2 regions of the Streptomyces sp. NPDC029292 genome follow, and region 1 is predicted to be linked to the other one. Evidence: predicted binding sites of a transcription regulator. Region 1 holds the regulator's gene; the other holds the start of a gene.
What was found. Region 1 encodes HrcA, which represses chaperone genes, less so after heat shock. Its sites were predicted from a motif close to TTNGCACTCNGNNNNNCNGAGTGCNAA; they were not measured.
Positions count from the first base shown of each region.

Region 2: groL (chaperonin GroEL) is a predicted target of HrcA. The motif match lies at 4,714-4,740, and genes of this name have one in related genera.

Region 1 covers NZ_JBVHXR010000004.1:234,095-239,861, reverse strand. The annotation lists gene dnaJ (molecular chaperone DnaJ) at 1-825, opposite strand, end outside; gene hrcA (heat-inducible transcriptional repressor HrcA) at 826-1,842, opposite strand; gene ACZ4WS_RS12180 (MBL fold metallo-hydrolase) at 2,004-2,741, shown strand; gene ACZ4WS_RS12175 (DUF3097 domain-containing protein) at 2,787-3,590, shown strand; gene ACZ4WS_RS12170 (hypothetical protein) at 3,574-4,869, opposite strand; gene hemW (radical SAM family heme chaperone HemW) at 4,939-5,767, opposite strand, start outside.
Region 2 covers NZ_JBVHXR010000022.1:164,460-170,226, forward strand. The annotation lists gene ACZ4WS_RS37980 (helix-turn-helix domain-containing protein) at 1-694, shown strand, start outside; gene ACZ4WS_RS37985 (DUF397 domain-containing protein) at 675-899, shown strand; gene ACZ4WS_RS37990 (hypothetical protein) at 896-1,363, shown strand; gene ACZ4WS_RS37995 (NADH:flavin oxidoreductase) at 1,585-2,709, opposite strand; gene groL (chaperonin GroEL) at 2,966-4,588, opposite strand; gene ACZ4WS_RS38005 (cold-shock protein) at 4,942-5,145, opposite strand; gene ACZ4WS_RS38010 (MoaD/ThiS family protein) at 5,605-5,767, opposite strand, start outside.

The DNA.
Region 1 (5,767 bases):
GGTCATCGGAATGGTGACCGTGCAGTGCAGATCGTCCCCGCGCCGCTGGAACACGGCGTGCGGCAGCTCGTGGATCTCGACGTAGAGGTCACCGGCGGGACCACCACCGGGCCCGACCTCGCCCTCGCCCGCGAGCTGGATCCGCGTGCCGTTGTCGACACCGGCCGGGATCTTCACGGTCAGGGTGCGACGCGAGCGCACCCGCCCGTCGCCCGCGCACTCCGGGCACGGGGTCGGGACGACGGTCCCGAAGCCCTGGCACTGCGGGCAGGGACGGGACGTCATGACCTGGCCCAGGAAGGACCGCGTCACCTGGGACACCTCACCCCGCCCGCGACACATGTCGCAGGTCTGGGCCGAGGTCCCCGGCGCCGCGCCTTCACCGTTGCAGGTGGCGCAGACGACGGCCGTGTCGACCTGGATGTCCTTCGTCGTGCCGAAGGCTGCCTCGTCCAGCTCGATCTCGAGCCGGATCATGGCGTCCTGGCCACGCCGCGTACGCGACCGGGGGCCGCGCTGCGACGCCGTACCGAAGAAGGCGTCCATGATGTCCGAGAAGTTCCCGAAGCCACCCGCACCGAAGCCGCCCGCGCCGCCGCCGCCCGACTGGGACAGCGGGTCACCGCCGAGGTCGTAGACCTGCTTCTTCTGCGGGTCCGACAACACCTCGTACGCGGCGTTGATCTCCTTGAACCGCTCCTGCGTCTTCGGATCGGGATTGACGTCCGGGTGCAGCTCGCGCGCGAGCCTCCGGAACGCCTTCTTGATCTCGTCCTGGGACGCGTCGCGGCGCACGCCGAGTACGGCGTAGTAGTCCGTGGCCACTTACGACTCCGCCAGGATCTGTCCGACGTACCGTGCCACCGCTCGTACCGCTCCCATCGTTCCCGGATAGTCCATGCGTGTCGGTCCGACCACGCCGAGCTTGGCTACTGCCTCGCCGCCCGAACCGTAGCCGACCGAGACCACGGACGTGGAGTTGAGTCCCTCATACGCGTTCTCATGACCGATCCGTACGGTCATGCCCGAATCCCCGGCCTCACCAAGCAACTTGAGGAGCACGACCTGCTCCTCCAGCGCTTCGAGTACGGGCCGGATCGTGAGAGGGAAGTCATGTCCGAAACGGGTGAGATTGGCGGTGCCGCCGATCATCAGCCGTTCCTCGGTCTCTTCGACGAGTGTCTCCAGGAGGGTGGAGAGCACCGTCGCGACCGTACCGCGGTCCTCCGCCTCGAAGGCGTCCGGCAGGTCCTGCACCAGTTGCGGGACGTCCGCGAAACGGCGACCCGCGACCCGGCTGTTCAGCCGGGCCCGCAGATCCGCCAGCGACGTCTCACCGAACGGCGCCGGGCAGTCGATCATGCGCTGCTCGACCCGGCCGGTGTCCGTGATCAGTACCAGCATCACACGGGCCGGAGCCATGGACAGCAGCTCCACGTGCCGCACCGTCGAGCGCGTGAGTGACGGGTACTGCACGACGGCGACCTGCCGGGTGAGCTGCGCGAGCAGCCGTACGGTCCGCCCGACGACGTCGTCGAGGTCGACGGCACCGTCGAGGAAGTTCTGGATGGCCCGCCGCTCGGGCGCGGTCATCGGTTTGACGCCCGCGAGCTTGTCGACGAAGAGCCGGTAGCCCTTGTCGGTGGGGATGCGTCCGGCGCTGGTGTGCGGCTGGGCGATGTAGCCCTCGTCCTCCAGCGCGGCCATGTCGTTGCGGACCGTCGCCGGGGAGACCCCGAGGCGGTGCCGCTCGGTGAGCGCCTTGGAACCGACCGGCTCCTCGGTGCCCACGTAGTCCTGGACGATGGCGCGCAGCACTTCGAGCCTGCGTTCACTGAGCATCGCGCACACCTCCAGAAGTCTTCCCCGTGGCCTTCGGCCTGGCACTCAGCGCATGTGAGTGCCAGCGTTCCCCGGCCCAGTGTACGGCGGTGAGGTACGACCCCGGCAAGGGCGGGCCTGCGATGTCGTGCCCGGCACACTCCCACGGCTAGCGTCTCCGTATGAGCGTGACTTGGGAAGAGCTGGGGTGGGAAAGGCTGGCGCCCCGGGTCGGACGGCGACGGCTTCCGGTCTGGGACTGCACGGCCGGGCTCGTGGTGGGCGAGGGGGCGGCGCTCATGATCGACGCGGGGTCGAGCCTCGGGGAGGGCGCGCGCCTGCGTACGGAGGCGCGGCGACTGCTCGGCACGGACCGCCGGGTGACGCATCTCGCACTCACGCACCCCCACTTCGACCACGTCTTCGGCGCGGCGGCGTTCGCGGGCGTGGAGGTGTTCGGGGCGGTCGGCCTGGACACGGTCTTCGCGCACGACCGCGAGGAGCTGCGCACGGACGCCGTACGCAACGGTCTCGATCCGCGCTCTGCGGCGGAGGCGGCGGACCTCCTGGTCCACCCCCGCCACCTGGTGTCCGGCGAGTGGACCCTCGACCTGGGCGGCGGCGTACAGGTCCTGCTCGCGAACGTGGGCCCCGGCCACACCGCCCACGACCTGGTGGTCCTGGTCCCCGGATCGCCGTCGTCACCGGAGACCGTCTTCTGCGGCGACCTGGTGGAGGAGTCGGGCGAGCCCCAGGCCGGCCCCGACGCCGTCCCCTCGCACTGGCCGGCGGCGCTGGACCGGCTGCTCGACCTGGGCGGGGAGGACGCGGTGTACGTGCCGGGACACGGGGGCGTGGTGAATGCGGCCTTTGTCCGGGCTCAGCGGGACGCGCTGGCGACCCGCTTCGGCGTGTCGTAGGAGGTCGTACGGCGGCACGGCCGGGCTTCTCCTATCGTCATCCGAATGCGCCAGTACTCTCCGGACCTGACCCCGCCGTGGAAGAAGCCCCAGTCCGTGCCCGAGGTCCCCGCGGACCCGGGTCTGGTGGTCGAGGAGCCGGGCACCGGCTTCTGCGGCGCGGTGATCCGCTGCGAGGCGGGCACGGTGACGCTGGAGGACCGCTTCGGCAAGCACCGGGTGTTCCCGCTGGAGCCGCGCGGCTTCCTTCTGGAGGGGAGGGTGGTGACGCTGGTCCGCCCGTCCTCGGCTCCCGCCCGCCCCACCCGCACGGCCTCCGGTTCGGTCGCCGTCCCCGGCGCGCGGGCCCGGGTGGCCCGTGCCGGACGCATCTACGTCGAGGGCCGCCACGACGCCGAACTGGTCGAACGCGTCTGGGGCGACGATCTCCGCATCGAGGGCGTCGTCGTCGAGTACCTGGAGGGCATCGACGACCTCCCCGCGATCGTCGCGGACTTCGCCCCGGGCCCGGACGCCCGCCTCGGCGTCCTCGTCGACCACCTGGTCCCCGGCACGAAGGAGTCCCGCATCGCGGAGTCGGTCACCAGCGAGCACGCGCTGGTGGTGGGCCACCCGTACATCGACGTCTGGGAGGCGGTGAAGCCGTCGTCCGTGGGCATCGCGGGATGGCCCCGCGTCCCCCGCGGTCAGGACTGGAAGACGGGCGTGTGCCGGGCTCTGGGCTGGCCGGAGAACACGGGCGCGGCCTGGCAGCACATCCTGTCCCGGGTGCGCTCCTACAAGGACTTGGAGCCGGAACTCCTGGGCCGGGTGGAGGAGTTGATCGACTTCGTCACGGCGCCGGAGTGACGCGGGGGCCGCGGGCCTGCCTGGTCCGGTCCCGGTGGCCCTCGCGGTCGGGGTCTCCCTGATAGCCGGACGGCATCCGCTCCCCGCCGAACCAGAGTTCCGGTGCCCACCGCCGGCATCCCGCCGCCACGGCGTGGCGTGCCGGAGCGGGCCACAGGGCGATGCGGTAGCGCAGCCGGGGCAGCCCGGGCCGCGGCGGCTCGCTGTCGCGCACGGTGGCCCACAGCAGCGGGTCATGGCGGTCGATCTCGCCCTTCGGGCAGAGTTCGAGGGTGTGCAGGGGCGGTGCGGCGTAGATGCCGACGGCCGCCAGCGACCCCCACGGCACGGTGACGGACTGCCCGCGCTGGGTGACGTGGATGCCCGCGGCGTCCATGGTGACGTTCCAGTTCCAGATCCTCACCACGCCCCGGACGATCAGTACGAGCGCCCAGCAGGCCGCCAGTGCGAGCGCGGCGGCGATCACGTCGCGGACCACGGCACCCGCGCCGTGCCCGTGCTCGGGCACCAGCCCCCGCACCGCCCAGGCGCAGGCGAGCACCATCACCAGCGCGACGGCCAGACGGCGTCGCACCAGGACAGCGCTGCGCTGGACAACCACCGTGTCTCCGGTCTCGACGGCGTCGAACACCAGCGGATCTCTCGTGCCGCGCGCCACCGTGTCGGTCCGCTCGGTCATCCGCTCCCGGTGCCCGTCGTGGTCCGGCGCGCCCACGTACGACAACGGCTGCTCCTCGCGCCCGAACCACAGCTCGGGTGCCCACTGCTGGAGCGCCTGCTCGTACGCCTTGTGGGAGTCGCCCACGTCGACGCGGTAGCGCAGGCGGGGCAAGCCCGGCTGGAGGGGATCGGCGTCGCGGACGAACTTCCACAGCAGCGGCTCGTCGCGGTCGATCTCGTCCCTGGGGCACAGCTCGACCGTGAAGGCGGCGGATCTGCTGCCCCGGGCCCAGTAGATACCCACCCCCGCCAGCGAGTCCCAGGGGATCAGCGCGGCCTCCTTGCCCCGCATCCGCCAGAAGCCGGTCGCGTCGAAGACGGTGATCCAACGGCGCGCCCGCCAGCGGGAGACGAGCAGCACCACTCCGCTGACGCCCATCACCATCAGGACGCCGAGGGGGATCCAGCCGGCGCCGATCCCGTCCACCCGGACGGCGAACCACAGGCCCGTCCCGCCGGCGACGAGCAGCACCGCCACGATCGGCAGCGCGAGCAGCAGCCGCCGCAACCCGTATCGCAGGACGGTCGCATCCTCGTCCGGCCATCTACCAGAGACCATGGCCGCGGACTGTACGCGAACAGGTGTTCCATCGACTAGATCTGTGCACCCGACCCGAGCGCACCGAACTCAGTCCACCAGATCCCTGACCACGGCGTCCGCGAGGAGCCGCCCGCGCAGGGTGAGAACGGCGCGCCCGGCGTCGTACGGACCGGCTTCGAGAAGGCCGTCCGACAGGGCGCGGCGGGCGGCGGTCAGCCCGTCCGGGCGGAGCAGGGACAGCGGGCAGCCCTCGCGCAGCCGCAGTTCGAGGAGGATCCGCTCCACGCGGCGGTCCTCGTCGGAGAGGAGTTCGCGCCCCGCGCCCGGGGAGCGGCCGGAGGCCAGCGCCGCGGCGTACGCCCCGGGGTGCTTCACGTTCCACCAGCGCACGCCGCCGACGTGGCTGTGGGCGCCGGGGCCCGCGCCCCACCAGTCGGCGCCGCGCCAGTAGAGCTCGTTGTGCAGGCAGCGGCCGGCCTCCGAGGTGGCCCAGTTGGAGACCTCGTACCAGTCGAAGCCCGCCACCGACATCACCTCGTCCGCGATGAGGTAGCGGTCCGCGTGGACGTCGTCGTCCGTCATCGGGACCTCGCCGCGGCGGATGCGGCGGGCGAGCTGGGTGCCCTCCTCGACGATCAGGGCGTAGGCGGAGATGTGGTCGGGCCCGGCGCCGAGCGCGGCCTCCAGAGAGGCGCGCCAGTCGTCGTCGGACTCCCCGGGCGTGCCGTAGATCAGGTCAAGGTTCACGTGTTCGAAGCCCGCCGCGCGGGCCTCGGCGACGCAGGCCTCGGGGCGGCCGGGGGTGTGCGTGCGGTCGAGCACCTTCAGTACGTGCTGCCGGGCGCTCTGCATGCCGAAGGAGATCCGGTTGAAGCCCCCGGCGCGCAGGGTCGCGAGGTACGCCGGGTCCACCGAC
Region 2 (5,767 bases), on a different contig from region 1:
GGCCGGGACGCGGCGCATGCATCTCGAATACGCCGTCCAGATTGACGAGATCCTGGGCACGAACGGCTTCTTCGAGCGCAACTGCACCGCTCTGGCCAAGTCCAAGTACCCGGACCACTTCGCAGAGGCGGCGGAGGCGGAGGCAATCGCTACGGCGATCAGGGAGTACGCAACGCTACTGATTCCCGGCCTGTTACAAACGAGGGGGTACGCGGAGGCAGTGTTCCGCGCATACAAGCCAACGGCGCCCGACACCGAGATCGACGCGCTGATGGCCGCCCGACTCGAACGCGCGCACCTCATCAACGATCCAACAACCCTGCTGTTGTGGGTGGTTCTGGACGAGGCCACACTCCGGCGGACAGTCGGCGGCGGCTCGGTGATGGCGGAGGCCCTCCTTCACGTAACGAGCTTGGCCCGCAACCACCGGATCATCATGCAAGTGCTGCCGTTCGGCTCCGGGGCTCACGCGTCGATGACGGGTCCCCTGAAACTCATGGAGTTCGAGGACGCGCCTCCGCTCTCCTTCGTCGAGGGCCCGGACATGGGCAAGCTGCTCGACGACCCGGCCACCGTCGCCCGCCACACCCTGACGTTCAACCTCCTCCAGGCGGCTGCACTTTCGCCTCAGGATTCCCTGGCCCTGATCGAGTCAGTGGCGCAGGATTACGAGCATGGAGAACAGCACCCGTGAGTACGACCTGAGCACTGCCACCTGGTACAAGTCCAGCTACAGCGGCGGCGAGGGCGGCAACTGCCTCGAAGTGGCCGACGGCTATCCCTCTCTCGTCCCGGTCCGCGACTCCAAAAACCCCCTCGGCCCGAAGCTCACGTTCCGGGCAGAGGCTTGGTCCGTGTTCATCGCGGACGTCAAGGACACAGCCCAGGCGGCGCATTGAGCGGCGGCCCCCGTGACGACGAACCGGTCTTCGTCAGAAGCAAGTGGGGCACGAACCGGTACGTCTACAACCCGAACAACCCCCTGGGCCTCGCCCTGATCATCGGCTCACTGCTCTTCGCGGCGGGCGGCATGTACTACCTCCGGGCAAGCTCGCCACACCCGAACTCCAGCTGGAGTGAGGGCGAGCTGCGCTCGGCGGTGCATCAAGCGGCGCGGGACCTGGAGAAGGAACCGCAGTACACCGACGCGTATCTGGGCTATGGCGAGGCCATCAAGGGCGCCGTGGAACAGACCGGAAAGGGACCGTCGTACGGAGTCGGCGTCTCCACAGGCCCGTACGACTACACGATCACCGGTGACGGAACGGACGCGAAGTTCTGCATGCACGTCATCGCGATGCAGTTCGACGAGACGAAGGCGAACGCGAAGCTCTCCATCGACGTCACCGACGGCAGCTGCTGATGGCCTGAGGTTGACGACGCGGGTCAGCCGACGAGCAAGTCCATCTTAAGATCACGGAGTTCGCGCGAGTCGATGCCCAGGCCGAGGACCGGCTCACCGCCCGCATCAACTCGGGCCGTGATCCAGGAAGTTGGCGATCCAACGCCCGAGGGCGACACTCCTTCCGGAAGCCGGAAGCCGGAAGGAGTGCCGCCCTCGGGCGAAACGAAAGTCCGCTCGGCTCAGCTGAGCGTGCTCAGCGCCTTCGGGTCGTACGCCCCCAGCTCACCGAAGCGGCCGTCGAGGACCTTGGCGGCCCACTCCGGGTCCTGGAGCAGGGCGCGGCCGACGGCGACGAGGTCGAACTCGTCGCGCTCCAGGCGGTCCAGGAGGTTGTCGAGGCCCGCCACCGGGGCGCCTTCGCCCATGAAGCCCTTGATGAAGTCGCCGTCCAGGCCGACCGAGCCGACGGTGATGGTGGGCTTGCCGGTGAGCTTCTTCGTCCAGCCCGCCAGATTGAGGTCGGAGCCCTCGAACTCCGGCAGCCAGTAGCGGCGCGTGGAGGCGTGGAAGGCGTCCACTCCGGCCGCGGCGAGCGGGGCCAGGATCGCCTCCAGCTCCTCCGGCGTCTCGGCGAGCCGGGCGTCGTACGCCTCCTGCTTCCACTGCGAGTAGCGGAAGAGGATCGGGAAGTCCGGGGAGACCGCGGCGCGCACCGCGGCGACGATCTCCGTCGCGAACTTCGTACGGGCCACCAGGTCACCGCCGTACGCGTCCGTGCGGCGGTTGGTGCCGGACCACAGGAACTGGTCGAGCAGGTAGCCGTGGGCGCCGTGCAGTTCGACACCGTCGAAGCCGATGCGCTCGGCGGCGGCCGCGGCCTCGGCGAACGCCGCGATGACGTCGTCCAGGTCGGCCTGGGTCATGGCCTTGCCGGTGGCCTCGGTGGCGCCGATGCGCAGGCCGGAGGGGCCGACCGCGGGGGCCTCGGCGAACGGCGGCTGGCCCGCCTCGCGCACCATGCCGATGTGCCACAGCTGCGGCACGATCTTCCCGCCCGCCGCGTGCACGGCCTCGGCGACCTTCGCCCAGCCCGCGAGCTGCTCCTCGCCGTGGAAACGCGGGATGCGGTCGCTCTGCCCGGCCGAGTCGTGGCCCACATACGTGCCCTCGGTGACGATCAGGCCGACGCCCGCGGCGGCGCGGCGGGCGTAGTAGCCGACCACGTCCTCGCCGGGGACGCCGCCCGGGGAGAACTGCCGGGTCATCGGCGCCATGACGATCCGGTTCGGGACGGTCAGGCCGCCCAGGGATACGGGGCGGGAGAGGATCTCGGCCGCGCGGGAGGCGGAGGCGTCAAGCGTCACGTGGGGGCTCCTCGGAGAGGTCGGTCAGACATCGAGCAGATACAGACGGGGGATTCCAGGCGGTATGTGCATGTGCATCAACCGTCCGTGAGCGTCAACCGACCCGTCCCTCACCGCATTCCGCCGCATGACCGGAGGCCCCTGTGATCCCGGCCACCCACACCGGGAAGATCCCCGAAAACGCCCGAGGGCGGCACCCCTTGAGAGAAGGGGTACCGCCCTCGGAACGTCAGGACAGTGATCAACCAGAGGTCGATCAGAAGTCCATGTCACCGCCCGGCATGCCGCCCGGAGCAGCAGCCCCGGCCTTCTCCGGCTTGTCGGCGATGACGGCCTCGGTGGTGAGGAACAGCGCGGCGATGGACGCGGCGTTCTGCAGGGCAGAGCGCGTGACCTTCGCCGGGTCGATGATGCCCTCGGCGATCATGTCCACGTACTCACCGGTGGCGGCGTTCAGGCCGTGACCGATGGGCAGGTTGCGGACCTTCTCGACGACGACGCCACCCTCGAGACCACCGTTGACGGCGATCTGCTTGAGCGGGGCCTCCAGGGCGAGACGCACGGCGTTGGCGCCGGTCGCCTCGTCACCCTCGAGCTCCAGCTTCTCGAAGACCGCGGAGGCCTGGATGAGGGCCACGCCACCACCGGCGACGATGCCCTCCTCGACGGCCGCCTTCGCGTTGCGAACGGCGTCCTCGATGCGGTGCTTGCGCTCCTTGAGCTCGACCTCGGTGGCGGCACCGGCCTTGATGACGGCCACGCCGCCGGCCAGCTTCGCCAGGCGCTCCTGGAGCTTCTCGCGGTCGTAGTCCGAGTCGGAGTTCTCGATCTCGGCACGGATCTGGTTGACGCGACCGGCAACCTGGTCCGCCGAGCCCGAGCCGTCGACGATCGTGGTCTCGTCCTTGGTGATGACGACCTTGCGGGCGCGACCGAGCAGGTCGATCCCGGCGTTCTCCAGCTTGAGGCCGACCTCCTCGGAGATGACCTCGCCGCCCGTGAGGATGGCGATGTCGCCGAGCATGGCCTTGCGGCGGTCACCGAAGCCCGGGGCCTTGACGGCGACGGACTTGAAGGTGCCACGGATCTTGTTGACCACCAGGGTCGACAGGGCCTCGCCCTCGACGTCCTCGGCGATGATCAGCAGCGGCTTGCCCGACTGCATGACCTTCTCGAGGAGCGGGAGCAGGTCCTTGACGTTGGCGATCTTGGAGTTGGCGATCAGGATGTACGGGTCGTCGAGGACGGCCTCCATACGCTCCATGTCGGTGGCGAAGTACGCCGAGATGTAGCCCTTGTCGAAGCGCATACCCTCGGTGAGCTCCAGCTCCAGACCGAAGGTCTGGGACTCCTCGACGGTGATGACGCCTTCCTTGCCGACCTTGTCCATGGCCTCGGCGATGAGCTCGCCGATCTGGGTGTCGGCGGCGGAGATGGAGGCCGTCGAAGCGATCTGCTCCTTGGTCTCGACATCCTTCGCCTGCTCAAGGAGGGCACCGGAGACGGCCTCGACGGCCTTCTCGATACCGCGCTTGAGGGCCATCGGGTTGGCACCCGCGGCCACGTTGCGAAGGCCCTCGCGGACCAGCGCCTGGGCGAGAACGGTCGCCGTGGTCGTACCGTCACCGGCGACGTCGTCCGTCTTCTTGGCGACTTCCTTGACCAGCTCGGCGCCGATCTTCTCGTACGGGTCCTCGAGCTCGATCTCCTTGGCGATGGAAACACCATCGTTGGTGATCGTGGGGGCGCCCCACTTCTTCTCGAGGACGACGTTGCGGCCCTTGGGGCCAAGGGTGACCTTGACGGCGTCGGCGAGCTGGTTCATCCCGCGCTCGAGACCGCGCCGTGCCTCCTCGTCGAACGCGATGATCTTGGCCATGTGAAGTGGTCCTCCCGGACGGGGTGGATTGCTCCGGATCGCGCCCGCGCCCGCGACGGACGGCCTGCAGCCCTTGTGGTTCCTTGCCCCACCGGCCTGCGGACCTCACTGGCCCGATCCAAGTTCTGTCACTCTCACTGGGAGAGTGCTAACGCCAATGATTAGCACTCGACCCCGTCGAGTGCAAGGTGCGCCCGCGAAGCGGGCTCGTTGCGGGGTGGTGGTCGGGTGACGGGCGGGCGCAAGCGCCTCTCACGAACGAGGGCGGACTCCCGGAACGCACGAGGGGCCCGCATCCCAGATGGGATGCGGGCCCCTCGGCGTGAGTGCGTCGGTGGCCGATCGCGCCGAGATCAGACGGCGAGCTTGACCATGTCCGCCTGCGGACCCTTCTGGCCCTGCGAGATCTCGAACTCCACTCGCTGACCCTCTTCAAGGGTGCGGTAGCCGTCCATCTGAATCGCGCTGTAGTGCACGAAGACGTCCGCACCACCGTCGACCGCGATGAAGCCGTACCCCTTCTCCGCGTTGAACCACTTGACGGTGCCCTGAGCCATGCCTAACTCCCCTATTACTGGCCCTTGCACAGATCCACACTTCGTGGATCCGGGTCAGACCTCACCCCCCAACGGTTGGGGGTGTGCGCCGGAACGCGTCGACCGCGGCTGAATGTATCTGTCCAACTGCCGTCTGCAACAGGTCAATCGGACGAGAATTCTGGGCACGGCCGATCGGTAATATGCGGAGAATTCGCAAGGATCCAGGGCAAGTCGGGCCCCGTATATGCCATAAACGGCTCAAAAAAGCGGGGCACTTTGGCTGCTTCTTGTCGGGCGTCGAGCAGAGGCTCATATGCACCCGGCATGGAACTGGCATAAACAGCGAAGCAGGTTCCCCAACTGTACCGTGCTCAACCATGCAGAATTGCCCCCTCCGTTTCTCTCGCGGAGGGGGCAATTCGATGAACTCCCGGTGATTTACGTTACCTACGGTAACAATCTCACCGTGCGTGACGGTCAGCCTCCGGCGACGGCGGGGATGATCGAGACGCCCGCGCCGTCCGGCGTCGCCGTCTCCAGGCCCTGCTCGAAGCGGACATCGTCGTCGTTCACGTACACGTTGACGAAGCGGCGCAGCTTGCCCTGGTCGTCCAGGACGCGCGCGGCGATGCCCGTGTGG